DNA from 2 places in the Isoptericola nanjingensis genome. Region 2 is predicted to be linked to the other one. Evidence: predicted binding sites of a transcription regulator. Region 2 holds the regulator's gene; the other holds the start of a gene.
What was found. The regulator Rex, encoded in region 2, represses fermentation and respiration genes when NADH is low (regulators of the CRP and FNR family bind a similar motif). The targets are predictions, from matches to a motif close to CTTGTGAANNNNTTCACAAG.

Region 1: pflB (formate C-acetyltransferase) is a predicted target of Rex. The motif match lies at 3,795-3,814, and genes of this name have one in related genera.

What each region holds. Positions count from the first base shown of each region.
Region 1 is NZ_JBNOZL010000003.1:502,795-510,396, forward strand. It holds gene ACQP6G_RS07875 (PIG-L deacetylase family protein) at 1-596, opposite strand, end outside; gene pflA (pyruvate formate-lyase-activating protein) at 615-1,499, opposite strand; gene pflB (formate C-acetyltransferase) at 1,502-3,757, opposite strand; gene ACQP6G_RS07890 (HAD family hydrolase) at 3,864-4,529, opposite strand; gene dxs (1-deoxy-D-xylulose-5-phosphate synthase) at 4,601-6,487, opposite strand; gene guaB1 (GMP reductase) at 6,682-7,602, shown strand, end outside.
Region 2 is NZ_JBNOZL010000006.1:244,687-252,288, forward strand. It holds gene resB (cytochrome c biogenesis protein ResB) at 1-1,103, opposite strand, end outside; gene ACQP6G_RS13670 (cytochrome c biogenesis CcdA family protein) at 1,103-1,882, opposite strand; gene ACQP6G_RS13675 (TlpA family protein disulfide reductase) at 1,882-2,502, opposite strand; gene ACQP6G_RS13680 (histidine phosphatase family protein) at 2,502-3,146, opposite strand; gene ACQP6G_RS13685 (MarR family winged helix-turn-helix transcriptional regulator) at 3,213-3,719, opposite strand; gene ACQP6G_RS13690 (YceI family protein) at 3,822-4,370, shown strand; gene ACQP6G_RS13695 (redox-sensing transcriptional repressor Rex) at 4,477-5,136, opposite strand; gene ACQP6G_RS13700 (glutaredoxin family protein) at 5,168-5,434, opposite strand; gene ACQP6G_RS13705 (HAD family hydrolase) at 5,476-6,279, shown strand; gene ACQP6G_RS13710 (30S ribosomal protein bS22) at 6,378-6,476, opposite strand; gene ACQP6G_RS13715 (acetoin utilization protein AcuC) at 6,631-7,602, opposite strand, start outside.

The DNA of each region.
Region 1 (7,602 bases), on a different contig from region 2:
AACGTGTCGGTGACGTCGACCGCGTGCCCCGCGTCGGGCGACCCGGCGACCCACACCTGACGCACGCCGCCCCACGGCTGGAACCCCTCGGCCTCGAGCTGATCGGTGAAGACCCACCGGTTGCCGGCGTCGCGCACCGCGTCGACGACGGCGCGCCCGGTCGCGACGTGGTCGGCCTGGTTGAGCATCCCGCCGGGGAAGGTCTCGCGGTAGTTGCCGGTGATGACGACCTCCGGCCGGTGCCGGCGCACGGCGCCCGCGATCGCCCGGCGTAGCGGCAGGCCGTACTCGATCACCCCGTCGGCGAACCCGAGGAACTCGACCTCCTCGACGCCGACGGCCCTCGCGGAGGCGATCTGCTCGGCCTCGCGCACCCGGCGCGCCTCGTCGGGGTGGATGCCGTCGATCCCGGCCTCGCCGCTGGTCACCATGCTGTAGACGACCCGCTTGCCCTGGCCCGTCCAGCGGGCGACGGCCGCGGCCGCGCCGAACTCCATGTCGTCGGGGTGCGCCACCACCGCGAGCGCCGTCGTCCAGGTCTCGTCGAGGGGGCGCAGCGGGGCGTCCTCGTCGGCACGGTCGGGTGTCGTCGCCATGCCGACCACGCTAGCGACTCAGTAGGTCGTCAGCCCGTGGGCGCGGAAGACCTCGCGCACGGCCTCGGTCGCCTCCGGCGTCGGCGGCTCGGTGCCGTCGAGCTCGTAGGTGCGCCCGAGCTCGGCCCACTTGTCGCGGGCCATCTGGTGGAACGGCAGCACCTCGACGCGCTCGACCGTGCCGGGGCGCACGGCCTCGATGTCCGCCGCGTGCCGGGCGACGGCGGCGACGTTCTCCGGGTCGTCGGTGAGGCCGGGCACGAGGACGAACCGCACCCAGACCGTGACGCCGCGCTCGGCGAGGCGGCGGCCGAAGCGGAGCGTGGGCGCCAGGGAGCGTCCCGTCACGCGCCGGTAGGTCTCCTCGTCGCCCGCCTTGATGTCGAGCAGCACCAGGTCCGTGTCGTGGAGCATCGCGTCGGTCGCGTTGGCGCCGAGGAAGCCCGAGGTGTCGAGCGTCGTGTGCACCCCGAGCTCCTTCGCTCCGCGCAGGACCCGCGCGGCGAACGCGGGCTGCATGAGCACCTCGCCGCCCGACAGCGTGACGCCGCCGCCCGTCGCGGAGAAGATGCCGCGGTAGCGCGCCACGCGGGCCAGCAGGTCCTCGGTGAGGACGGGCTCGCCGTCCTTCATCGCCAGGGTGTCGGGGTTGTGGCAGTACAGGCAGCGCAGCGGGCAGCCGCTGAGGAACACCGTCAGCCGCGTCCCCGGGCCGTCGACGGCGGTCACGAGCTCCCAGGAGTGCACCGAGCCGAGCTCCCCCGAGCGCATCAGCGCCAGGCGGTCGGAGCGGCCCACCTCAGCGGTGTCCACGGTCTCGCTCCCCACGGACCTGATTCCCCCGAGGCCGGCGCCGGCCCGGCGCCGGGAGGGGGCGTCCAGCAACGCCGGGCCGGCAGTCATGGTCAGAGCCCCCCATGGAAGGTCCGCGACAGCACGTCGAGCTGCTGCTCGCGGGTCAGCCGCACGAAGTTCACCGCGTAGCCGGAGACGCGGATCGTGAGCTGCGGGTACTTCTCCGGGTGCTCCATCGCGTCCTCGAGCGTCTCGCGCACGAGGACGTTGACGTTCATGTGGTAGCCGTCGGCGCCCACCGAGGCGTCGAGCAGGCCGGCGAGGTTCGCGACCTGCTCCTCGCGGGTGCGGCCGAGGCCGGACGGCACGACGGTGTTGGTCAGCGAGATCCCGTCCTGCGCCTGGTCGTAGGGCAGCTTCGCGACGGACAGCGCCGAGGCGAGCATGCCGTGCGTGTCGCGGCCGTTCATCGGGTTGGCGCCGGGCGAGAAGGGCTCCCCCGCGCGGCGGCCGTCCGGCGTGTTCCCGGTCGCCTTGCCGTAGACCACGTTGGACGTGATCGTCAGCACCGACTGCGTGGGCACCGCGTCGCGGTACATCCGGTGGCTGCGGATCTTCGCCATGAACGACTCGACCAGCTCGACGGCGATGGCGTCGACGCGGTCGTCGTCGTTGCCGTAGGCGGGCCAGTCGCCGTCCGTCTCGTAGTCGACGACGATGCCGCGCTCGTCGGTCACCGGGGTGACGGTGGCGTACCGGATGGCCGAGAGGGAGTCCGCCGCGACCGACAGGCCGGCGATGCCGCAGGCCATGGTGCGCAGCACGTCCTTGTCGTGGAGGGCCATCTCGAGCCGCTCGTACGCGTACTTGTCGTGCGACCAGTGGATGCAGTTCAGCGCCTCGACGTACGTCTCGGCGAGCCAGTCCATGGTGCGGTCGAAGCGGGCGCGTACGTCGTCGTAGTCCAGCGGCAGCCCCGGCGTGACGGCGGGGAACGCCGGCGAGACCTGCTTCCCGGTGACCTCGTCCCTGCCGCCGTTGATCGCGTACAGCAGCGCCTTGGCGAGGTTCACGCGGGCGCCGAAGAACTGCATCTGCTTGCCGACGGCCATCGGCGAGACGCAGCACGCGATGGCGGCGTCGTCGCCCCACGCGGGGCGGATCTGCTCGTCCGACTCGTACTGCACCGCGGACGTGTCGATCGACACCTTGGCGCAGAACTCCTTGAACCCCGCGGGCAGCCGAGGGCTCCAGAAGACCGTCATGTTCGGCTCGGGCGCCGGGCCCAGGTTGTACAGGGTCTGCAGGAAGCGGAACGAGTTCTTCGTGACGAGGGGCCGGCCGTCCTCGCCCATCCCGCCGATGGTCTCGGTGACCCAGGTCGGGTCGCCGGAGAACAGCGCGTCGTACTCGGGGGTGCGCAGGAAGCGCACGATCCGCAGCTTGATGACGAAATCGTCGACGATCTCCTGCGCCTCGGGCTCGGTGAGCCGCCCGGCGGCCAGGTCGCGCTCGATGTAGACGTCGAGGAAGGTCGACGTGCGGCCGAGCGACATCGCGGCGCCGTTCTGCTCCTTCACCGCGGCGAGGTAGCCGAAGTAGAGCCACTGCACGGCCTCGCGCGCCGTCGTCGCCGGGCCCGAGATGTCGTACCCGTACGACGCGGCCATCTCCTTGAGCTCGCCCAGCGCGCGGATCTGCTCCGCGTGCTCCTCGCGCTCGCGCACGACGGACTCGCTGAACGGCTGGACGTCGAGGCCGAGCTTGTCGACCTTCTTCGCGGCGACCAGCTGGTCGACGCCGTACAGGGCCACGCGGCGGTAGTCGCCGATGATGCGGCCGCGCCCGTAGGCGTCCGGCAGGCCGGTGATGACGTGCGAGCTGCGGGCGGCGCGGACGTTCGGCGGGTAGACGTCGAAGACGCCCTGGTTGTGCGTCTTGCGGTACTCGGAGAAGACCTTCTTGAGGTCCTCGTCCACCGGGTAGCCGTAGGTCTTCAGCGCACCCTCGACCATGCGCCAGCCGCCGTTCGGCATGATCGCGCGCTTGAGCGGGGCGTCGGTCTGCAGGCCGACGATCAGCTCCGCGTCCCGGTCGATGTAGCCCGGCCCGTGCGCGGTGATGCCCGCCGGCGTGTGCGGGTCGACGTCGTAGACACCCTTCTCGCGCTCGGCCGGGAACATCGCCGAGAGCTGCTCCCACACCGCGGTGGTGCGCGCCGTCGGTCCCGCGAGGAACCCATCGCCGCCCGTGTACGGGGTGTAGTTGCGCTGGATGAAGTCGCGCACGTCGATGCCGTCGCACCAGGGCCCCGGGGTGAAGCCCGTCCAGGCGGTGGTCGTGGTGGGTGCCGCGTCGGTGGTCATGGGGAGCCCCCTCCTTCTGAGGTATGACCACAGCCTATTCGTGAACGTCCTCACAAGCGATGTCGAGCGGCTGTGACGCGCAGACACCGCCGAACCGGTCGCGGGTTCAGTCCAGGACGACGCCGGGAGGGGACGTCGCGAGCGCGAGGGCCGCGCGGGTCGTCGGCGCGACGACGTCGGGCCGGTCCGGCCCGTCCCACGACCGACCGTGGGAGACCCACGCCGTGCGCGTGCCCGCCGCGCGCCCAGCCGCGACGTCGGCGTGCCCGGCGTCGCCGACCATCCAGACCTGGCGCCGGTCCGCGTCCGCCGCACCCAGTCGCTCGAGGGCGATCTCGAGCAGGCGCGGGTCGGGCTTGGCGACACCTTCCTCCCCGGACACCACGACGGCGTCGACGTGGTCGCCGAGGCCGCAGCGCGCGATCTTGCCGCGCTGCTGGGCCGACGTCCCGTTGGTCACGACGGCGACCCGGTGACCCGCGCCACGCAGCGCGTCGAGGGCCGGGAGGACCCCGTCGTACACCCGGACGCCGTCGAGGATGCCGGCGCGGAACCGCCGGATCGCGGCGGGGACGTCGTCGTCCCAGCCGAGGCGGTCGATCAGCACCCGCGCGAGCGCCTCCTTGGAGCCGTGCCCGCCCTCGTCGGCGGCGAGGATCGCGCCCAGCTCGGCGGGACCCAGCCCGGCCCTGTCGACCTCGCCCGACGCCCACGCCTCGAACGCCTCGGCGCGGCCCACCAGGGTGTTGTCGAGGTCGAGGAGCCAGATCATGACGGGAGGCTAACGGCCGGGGCGCGGTCGCACCCGGCCGTCTCGCCGCGCGGGCCCCGTGGCGGGTGGCGTCAGTCCCGGGCGAGCACGGCGAGGGTGTCCCGCACGGCGTCCTCGGCCCGCATCCGCTGCTGGCCGAGGATCTGGTCGCGGCTCGCGTGGTCGAGGAAGGCCACCGGGAGGCCGACGTGCACGAACGGCGTGCGCACGCCCTGCTCCCCCGCCCGCTGGGCGGTCATGGCGCCGACGCCGCCGTCGACGACGCCGTCCTCGATCGTGAGCACGAGGTCGTGCTCGCCGGACAGCTTCACCAGCGCCTCGGGCACCGGCAGCACCCACGTCGGCGCGACGACGTCGACCGCCAGGCCGTGCGCGGCCAGGGACTCGCCCGCCGCGAGCGCCGTGCCCACCATCGAGCCCACGCCCACGACGAGGACCTTGCGTCCGTCCGCGCCGGGGGCGGACGGGTGCCGGGCCACCACGTCGACACCGTCGAGCGACTCGAGGGCCGGGAGCGGGTCGGAGAGCGCGCCCTTGGGGTAGCGCACGACGGTCGGCGCGTCGTCGACGTCCACCGCCGCGCGCAGGGCTGCGCGCAGGGTGGGCTCGTCGCGGGGGGCGGCGAGCCGCAGCCCGGGGACGATGCGCAGCATCGCCATGTCCCACATGCCGTTGTGGCTGGCCCCGTCGTCGCCGGTGATCCCGGCCCGGTCGAGCACGAACGTCACGCCCGCCCGGTGCAGCGCGGCGTCCATGAGCACCTGGTCGAAGGCGCGGTTGAGGAACGTGGCGTAGACGGCGACCACCGGGTGCAGCCCGGCGAAGGCCATGCCGGCCGCCGAGGTCGCGGCGTGCTGCTCGGCGATGCCCACGTCGAAGGTGCGGTCCGGGAACTCCTGCGCGAACGGCGCCAGGCCCACCGGGTGCAGCATCGCCGCGGTGATGGCGACGACGTCGGGCCGGTCGCGGCCGATCTTCACGATCTCGTCGGCGAAGACCTTGGTCCAGCCGAACCGCGACGGCGCGACGGGCAGGCCGGTCTCGGGGTGGATCTGACCGACGGCGTGGAAACGGTCGGCGACGTCCTGCTCGGCCGGGGTGTAGCCGCGACCCTTCTCGGTGATGGCGTGCACGATCACGGGCCCGCCGTAGGCCTTGGCCCGGCGCAGCGCCTGCTCCATCGCCGCAACGTCGTGCCCGTCGACCGGGCCGACGTACTTCAGGCCGAGGTCCTCGAACATGCCCTGCGGCGCGACGACGTCCTTGATGCCCTTCTTCAGCCCGTGCAGCCAGTCGTACGCGAAGCGGCCGGGCGCGCCCGTGCGGTGCAGCGTGCGCTTGCCCCACGACAGGAACGCCTCGTAGCCGCGGGTGGTCCGCAGGGTGTCGAGGTGGTTGGCCACGCCGCCGATCGTCGGCGAGTAGGAGCGCCCGTTGTCGTTGACGACGATGACGAGCCGGCGGTCCTGCGACGCCGCGATATTGTTCAGCGCCTCCCAGGCCATGCCGCCCGTGAGCGCGCCGTCGCCGATGACGGCGGCGACGTGCCGCTCCGGGTGCCCCTGCACGGCGTTGGCCTTGGCCACGCCGTCGGCCCACGACAGCGCGGTGGAGGCGTGCGAGTTCTCGACGACGTCGTGCTCGGACTCGGCGCGCGAGGGGTAGCCGGACATGCCGCCCGCCTTGCGCAGCGCGGAGAAGTCCTGCCGGCCCGTAAGGAGCTTGTGCACGTACGCCTGGTGGCCCGTGTCGAACACGAGGGTGTCCCGCGGGGAGGCGAAGACGCGGTGCAGCGCGATCGTCAGCTCGACGACGCCCAGGTTCGGCCCCAGATGCCCTCCGGTGCGCGACACCTGGTCGACCAGGAAGGCCCGGATCTCCGCCGCGAGCCGCGTCGTCTGCTCCGGCGAGAGCCGGCGGACGTCCTCGGGCGAGCCGATGGTGCTCAGCAGGCTCATGCGTTCCTCCCCGTTCATAGCCACACCACAATAGGCGGTCCGCAGCGTCCCACGAACCGTCGCGCCCCACGTACCGGCGCCGCACGGGGTAGTTTCGACCCTGCCGACGGGAACACGTGACCGCCGGCGAGCGTTCGGCAGAGGGACGACCCAGGAAGCTCGTCCTCTCCCGACACACCTCTCAGGGGACACCTGTGCGCTTTCTCGACGGGCAGCAGCCCACCACCGACCTCACCTACGGCGACGTCTTCATGGTCCCGTCCCGCTCGGACGTGACCAGCCGCTTCGACGTCGACCTCTCCACCGACGACGGCACGGGGACGACGATCCCGGTCGTCGTGGCGAACATGACGGCCGTCGCGGGCCGCCGGATGTCCGAGACGGTCGCCCGCCGCGGCGGCATCGCGATCATCCCGCAGGACATCCCGGTCGACGTCGTCGCCGACGTCGTGGCCGACGTGAAGTCCAAGGACCCGGTCATCGAGACGCCCGTCGTCGTGGCGCCCACGGACACCGTCTCCACGGTGCTGACGCTGCTGGGCAAGCGCGCGCACGGCGCGGCGGTCGTGGTGGCCGACGGCAAGCCCGTGGGCGTCGTCACGGAGGGCGACTGCGCCGCCGTCGACCGGTTCGCCCAGGTGCACCAGGTGATGTCGGACGACGTCGTCGCGCTCGACGCCGCGGCGATCGACGCCGAGGGGCTCGAGGCCACGTTCGAGCGCATGCACGCCGCCAAGATCCACCTCGCGCCCGTCGTGCGCGACGGCGTCCTGGCGGGCGTCCTCACCCGCAAGGGCGCCGTGCGCTCGTCCGTGTACCGGCCCGCGCTCGACGCCGCCGGCCGGCTGCGGATCGGCGCGGCCGTCGGCATCAACGGCGACGTGGCCGCCAAGACCCGCGAGCTGCTCGACGCGGGGGTGGACGTGCTCGTCGTCGACACCGCGCACGGTCACCAGTCGAAGATGCTGCAGGCCCTCGAGGCCGTCCGCTCCGTCGACCCGCAGGTGCCGGTCGTGGCCGGCAACGTCGTGACCGCCGCCGGCGTGCGCGACCTCGTCGCCGCGGGCGCCGACATCCTCAAGGTCGGCGTCGGGCCGGGCGCGATGTGCACCACG
Region 2 (7,602 bases):
ATGGTGTCCTCGGGCAGGAACGGGACGCGGCCGGAGAACGCCATCTCGCCGGCGCCGTCCTTGACGGTGATCTCCGGGGCGAAGCCGTTGCCCTGCAGGTAGATCTTGGCGCCGTCGACCGTCAGCGGGGAGTTGACCTTGATCTGGTCGGAGTGCTGGCCGCCGTCCGGCTCGGTGACCGTCACGTGTGCGGTGAAGTCGCGCGCCTGCGCGAACGCCACGGTGTCGGAGGCGAACTCGGAGTCGAACGAGTCGAGCGTCATCGAGAACGGCGACAGCGACGCCGGCCGGAACCAGGCGCCCTTGTCGAAGGTGTCGTAGTCCACGACGGCGTTCGCGAAGCCGCGGCCCTCCGTGACGATCGCCTGGCCGCGGTAGTGCATCAGCTGGCCGAGGGCGACCGACACCAGGAGGCCCAGCAGGGCGAGGTGGAACACGAGGTTGCCGGTCTCGCGCAGGTAGCCGCGCTCCGCCGCCACCGTGCGGGTGGCCGGGCGGCCGAGCCGCGGCTCCTCCGACCCGACGTCGACCCGGAACGTGGGCAGGCGACGCAGCGGGCCGCGCAGGTGGCCGGCCACGGCCTCGACGACCTCGTCGGGAGACGCCGTCGTGCTGGTCTCGGCGGTGGCAGGGAAGCGGCCGAACCGCACCGGCGTCCGGGGCGGCCGGTTCCGCAGGTTGCGGGCGTGCGCGAGCGTGCGCGGCACGATGCAGCCCACGAGGGAGACGAACAGCAGGATGTAGATGGCCGAGAACCAGACCGAGCTGTAGACCTCGAAGAAGCCGAACCGGTCCAGCCACTCCCCCAGCGTGGGGTGGTCACCGAGGTACTCGAGCACTGCGGCGGCGTCCTGGCCGCGCTGCGGCAGCACCGAGCCGGGGACGGCCGCGACGGCGAGCAGCATGAGCAGCATGAGCGCCACGCGCATGCTCGTGAGCTGGCGCCACGTCCAGCGCAGCATGCCGCGCCAGCCCAGCGTGGGCAGGCTCGGGCCGGCGGGCCTGGCCGGCCCCTCGGCCGGGGACGAGGGCCCGGCGTCGGCGCGGCCCTCGACGAACGCGTCGTTGATGCCCTCCGGTCGGTACGTCGCCTTCTCGCTCATCACACCACCGTCACGAATCCGCCGATCCAGCCCTGGAGCTGGCTGGTCCACGTGGACCACAGCCCCGTGACCAGCGCCAGGCCGACCAGCACCAGCAGGGCGCCGCCCGCGCGCTGGATGCCCAGGCGGTGCCGGCGCAGGAAACCGAGCATGCGCTGCGAGGACTGCAGGCCGAGCGCCACGAGCAGGAACGGCACGCCCAGCCCGACGCAGTACGCGACGCCGAGCACCAGGCCGCGGCCGGCCGACGCCTGGTCGAGCGCCAGCGTCTGCACGGCCGCGAGCGTCGGGCCGATGCAAGGGGTCCAGCCGAGGCCGAACACGACGCCCAGCAGCGGCGCGCCCCACAGGCCCGCCCGGGGGCTCAGGTGCATGCGCCGCTCGCGCTGCAGGAACGGCACGGCGCCCAGGAAGGCGAGGCCCATGAGGATCACGACGACCCCGAGCACCCGCATGATCATGCCCTCCCACTGCACCAGGTAGGAGCCGATGGCCCCCGCCGCGGCCATGAACGCCACGAACACCGCGGTGAAGCCGAGGACGAAGAGGGCCACGCCGGCGACGACGCGGCGGCGGGCCGGGTCCTGGGGCATCCCGGGCCGCCCCTTCGCGCCCGTGCCGGCCGACGCGGCGGCCATGCCGCTGACGTACCCGACGTAGCCGGGCACCAGCGGCAGCACGCACGGCGAGGCGAACGACACGAGGCCGGCGATCAGCGCCACGGGCAGCGCCAGCAGCATCGAGCCGCTGAACACCGTGGTCGCGAACGTCTCGCCCATCAGGCGCCCTTCGCGCCGTCGCCCGACTCGGCGAGCACCTCGTCGACGATCGCGTCGAGCGTCGACGCCTCGGCCTGGCCGATGACGCGGGCCGCAACGCGACCCTCGGCGTCGAGCACGACGGTCGACGGCACGGCCTGCAGCGGCACGACGCCGGACAGCCTCGCCACGACCTGTCCGCTGCGGTCCTCGATCGACGGGTAGGGCACGTCGAAGGTGCGCTGGAACGAGGTGGCGGCGCCGGCCTCGTCCTCCGTGTTGATGCCGAGCACCTGCACGCCGTCGGCCTCGCGCTCGTTGGCCAGGGCGACGAGGTCGGGGGCCTCGGCGCGGCACGGCGCGCACCCGGCGTACCAGGTGTTGACCACGACGACGTCGCCGAGCCAGTCGGCGGTGCTCACCTCGTCGCCCTCGAACGACGTGCCCTCGACGGTCACGGGGTCCTCGCGGTCGCCCGCGTCCCACTGCTTCACGGAGCCGTCGCCGGAGACGAAGCCCTGCCCGACGACGTCGCCGGCGCCCGAGTCCTGGGCGCCGCACGCGGCGAGCAGGCCGAGGCCGAGGACGGCGCCGACGGCGGCGGAGGCGCGCCGGAGCACGCGCGATCGGACGGTGCGCATCATGCCCCCGGCACGGGGTCGGCGCCGGCGAGCAGGTCGGCGGCGGGCTCGGTGTAGTGCAGGCCCACGAACGTCTCGCCGTCGAACGTCAGCGACGTCATCGACGCGAGGGCGCACTGACGACGGCGCGGGTCGTGCGCCAGGGAGCCGCCCTCGTACGACCGGCGCGTGACCCACACCGGGAGCTGATGGCTGACCAGCACGACCTCGTGGCCCTCGTAGGCGCGACGCGCGTCGTCCACGGCGGCACGCATCCGGGTCACCTGGTCCGCGTACGGCTCGCCCCACGACGGGCGCAGCGGGTTCCACAGGTAGCGCCAGTACTTCGGGTTGGCGAGCTGCCCCGGGTTCTTCCCGATCGTCGTGCCCTCGAAGTGGTTCCCCGCCTCGACGAGCCGGTGGTCGGTGGCGAGCGTCAGGCCGAAGGCCTCGGCCGTGGGCGTCGCGGTCTCCTGCGCACGTTGCAGCGGGGAGGCGACGACGGCGACGACGTCGCGGCCCGCGCCGGACAGGTGCTGCGCCACGCGGCGCGCCATCGCCTGGCCGCGGTCGGACAGGCGGTAGCCGGGGATGCGCCCGTAGAGGACGCCGTCCGGGTTGTGGACCTCGCCGTGCCGTACGAGATGGACGGTGGTGGTGGCCATGGGTCCCAGTGTCCCAGAACTCCGGGGTACCCAGGTCCCGTCCAGCCAAGCGTGACGGCGCTCACGTCAGGGGGCCGCCGGCCCCCTGGCCGCGTCCGCCACCTTCGCCATGGCGCGGCCCAGGGTCGCGAACTCCTCGGGGGTGAGGGCATCCACCAGCAGGCGACGGACGGCGGTGACGTGGCCGGGTGCGGCATCGACGAGCGCCGCGTACCCGGCGTCGGTCATGACGCAGTTCACGCCGCGACGGTCGCCCGGCACCGGCGTGCGGACCACGAGCCCGCGCCGCTCCATGCGGTCGACCGTGTGCGTCAGGCGGCTGCGCGACAGCGCGAGGAAGTCCGCGAGCGCCGACATCCGGAGCGTCCGTCCCGGCGCCTCGGAGAGCTGCACCAGCAGGTGGTACTCGCCGAGCGTGACGGGCAGCCCTTGGTCATGGGCGTCCCCGAGCGCCTCGAAGAAGCGGGACGTCCCCTCGAGGAACCGTCGCCATGCCCACTGCTGCTCCACGTCGAGCCAGCGCACGTCCGCCCGGCCCTCGTCGTCGCGCTCCCGCGCACTCGTCGCACCCACGGGAATAGGTTACGAGAGCGCCGCGTTCCACCCCTCGTGACGATAGTTGATTCATCAACTATCTTGGTGAACGTCAGCACGACCCAACCCGAGGGAGACACCATGACCGCGCTGCCCGCAGGCCTGACCGCCGGTACCTACGCCATCGACACCGCCCACTCGACCGCCTCGTTCTCCGTGCGCCACGCCGGGATCGCCAAGGTGCGCGGCACGATCGCCATCGCGTCCGGCGCGATCACCGTGGGTGACGACCTCGAGTCCACGGCCGTCACCGCGGAGCTCGACGCCGCGTCGGTCAACACGGGCGACGAGAACCGCGACGGCCACCTGAAGAGCGCCGACTTCTGGCACGCCGAGGAGAAGCCGGTCTGGTCCTTCGCGTCCAAGGGCATCTCCACCGACGGTGACGACTACACGATCACCGGCGACCTCACGATCAACGGCGTCACCAACTCGATCGAGCTGCCGACCGAGTTCACCGGCACCGCCACCGACCCCTTCGGCAACCCGCGCGCGGGCTTCGAGTCCGAGATCGAGATCTCGCGCAAGGACTACGGCCTGACCTGGAACGCCGCGCTCGAGACCGGCGGCGTCCTCGTGGGCGACAAGGTCAAGATCGCCCTCGACGTCTCGGCCATCAAGCAGAGCTGACCCTCGCCGAGATAGAGAAGCCAGACCCGCGAGATAGAGAAGCCCGGACGGGGCCGCACCCGCTGCGGCCCCGTCCGGGCTTCTCTATCTCGCGGGTCTGGCTTCTCTATCTCGGGGTGCCGTTGGTCGCCGCACGGGCCGCGGCGTGGAACGCGAGGATCTGCAGCTCGCCGGCCACGTCCACCGAGCGCACGACGACGTCGTCGGGCAGCTGCAGCGCCACCGGCGCGAAGGACAGGATCTCCCGCACCCCGCACGCCACGATCCGCTCGGCGATGGCCTGCGCCACCGGCCCGGGGGTCGCCAGCACCACCATCGACACGCCGGTGCGCGCGAGCACGTCCTCCAGCGCGTCGACGTGCTCGATCGTCAGCCCGGCCGCGGAGTTCCCGACCACCTGAGGGTCGGCGTCCAGCAGCGCCACCACCTGGAACCCGCGGGCCGCGTAGCCCGAGTAGTTCGCCAGGGCGTGGCCCAGGTTGCCGATGCCGACGATCGCCAGCCGGTGCTCGGACCCGAGCCCCAGCGCCGTCGCGATGTACTGCGCCAGCGACTGCACGTCGTAGCCCACGCCGCGCGTGCCGAACGACCCGAGGTAGGACAGGTCCTTGCGCAGCTGCGCCGACCCCACCCCCGACCGCTCCGCCAGCTCCGACGACGACGTCGTCGTCACACCGCCCTCCGCCAGGTCGCGCAGGGCGCGCAGGTAGTAGGGCAGCCTCGCCACCGTCGCGGCCGGCACCGTCGCCTCACCGAGCTCGATCACTGCTGGATCACCCTGTCGTCCTCTCCCGGGCTCAGCGGGCCAGCCGGCGCGCCAGCCGCGCGCCGTCCACCCGCCAGAAGCCCTGCTGCACGCCGTCCACCTCGACGACGGGCACGTAGTCCCCGTACTTGCCCACCAGGTCCCCGCCGGGGCCGTCGACGTCGATGTCGACCTCCCGGAAGGTCTCGCCCGCGGCCCCGCACACGTCCGCGACCACCACCCGAGCCTCCTCGCACAGGTGGCAGCCGGCACGCGTGTACAGGAGCACCCGGGGTTCGCCTTCGGATCCCTGCGGCATGCTCACCTGCCAAGACTAGCGGCGCCGATACAGTGGGCCGCATGCCGTCGCCTGCCGAGTCGTCCCCGCCGGCGCGCGCCGCAGCCTTCTTCGACGTCGACAACACCATCATCCGGGGCGCCAGCGCCTTCCACCTGGCGCGCGCCCTGTACCAGCGCCGGTTCTTCGGCACCCGCGACCTGCTGCGGTTCGCGCTGATCCAGGCGAAGTACCTGGTGTTCGGCGAGTCCCGCTCCCAGATCGAGACCGTGCGCAGCCGCGCCCTGTCGCTCATCGCCGGGCGCTCGGTGGCGGAGATCACGGCCGTGGGCGAGGACGTGTACGACACCGTGCTCGAGCTGCGCATCTTCCCGGGCACCAAGCGGCTGCTCGACGAGCACCTCGCCGCCGGCGACCAGGTGTGGCTCGTGACCGCCACGCCGGTCGAGATCGGCGGGCTCATCGCGCGCCGACTCGGCGCCACGGGGTGCCTCGGCACGATCGCCGAGCACTCCGGGGGTTTCTACACCGGCCGCCTCATCGGTGACCTCATGCACGGGGAGGCCAAGGGCGCCGCCGTCCGCGAGCTCGCCGAGCGCGAGGGCATCGACCTGTCCGCCTCCTACGCGTACGGCGACTCCCTCAACGACCTGCCGATGATGCGCACCGTCGGGCACCCCTGCCCCATCAACCCCGACGCCCGCCTGCGCCGGCACGCCAAGGAGGTCGGCTGGCCCATCCGCGAGTTCCGCGGCCGCGGACGGCGCGTGGCCGGGCGCGGGATGAAGACGGCGTCGTGGGCCGGCGCCGCCTGGGTCGCCGGCCTCGTGCTCCGCAGCATCCGGCGGCGGCTGCAGGGCCGCTGACCGCCCCTCGCGCCGGCCGGGAACAGCGAACGGGCCCGGCACCACCGTGGAGGTGCCGGGCCCGTTCGCGCACGCTGTCCGCCGTCAGGCGGACGGCGTCACTTCTTGTTGCGACGCTGGTGACGCGTCTTCCGCAGCAGCTTGCGGTGCTTCTTCTTCGCCATGCGCTTGCGGCGCTTCTTGATGACGGAGCCCATGAGGTCCTCACAATGCTTGTCGGTCGGTGGAACACGGTTGGTCCCAGGAGCCCTGTCTCCAGGAGCAGCCGACCAACGCGGAAAAGTCCGTCCCCCAGGGTACCCGATGCCCGGCGCCCTCCCGACCGGCGCCCGTCCGACCGGCGCCGTGACGTCAGTCGCGGTACGGGTCGAGGCCCCACACGGGGAACACGTGCCGCCGGGTGGCGAGGACCGCGCGGTCGACGTCGTCGGCCGGGTCGTAGCCGTCCGACCAGGGCCGCCACTCGACGTCGCCGCTGCCCAGGCGCTCGGCCGGGTCCAGCCCGGACAGCTCCTCCACCTCCCGCCGCCAGGACTCCGGCAGCTCGATGCCGATCGCCAGGGGCGCGTGCGCCGCCTCCGCCACCAGGCTCGCCCACACCAGCGGCACCACGTCGACCACCGCGTACCCGCCGCCGCCGAGGGCGACCCAGCGGCCGTCGGCCAGCTCGTGCGCGAGCTCGTGCACCCAGCGCGCTGCGGTCCGCTGCGCGCCCACGCCCACGTTCAGGTCGGTGAGCGGGTCGTTGCCGTGCGCGTCGCAGCCGTGCTGCGACACGATCACCTGCGGGCGGAACTCGCGCACCACCGCGGGCACGACGGCGTCCACCGCGCGCAGCCAGTGCGCGCCGTCGGTGCGCGGCGGCAGCGCCACGTTCACCGCGGTGCCCTGCGCCGCCGTCCCGCCCGTGTCGCCGGCGTTCCCGCTGCCCGGGAAGAGCGTGTGCCCGTCCTGGTGCACGGAGACTGTGAGCACCCGCGGGTCGTCCCAGAAGATCGCCTCGACGCCGTCGCCGTGATGGGCGTCCAGGTCGACGTACGCGACCCGCTCGGCCCCGAGGTCGAGCAGGCGCTGCACGGCCGCCGCGGCGTCGTTGTAGATGCAGAAGCCGGACGCCGCGCCGCGCTGGGCGTGGTGCATGCCGCCCGCGATGTTCACGCCGTGGGCCACGTGCCCCGACCAGACCGACTCCGCCGCGTCCACCGACGCCGCCACGAGGCGCGCCGCGGCCTCGTGCATCGCCGGGAACACCGGGTCGTCCTCCGTGCCGAGACCGCGCGCCGGGTCGGCGGTGCCGTCGGCGGCCGCGCGACGCACCGCCGC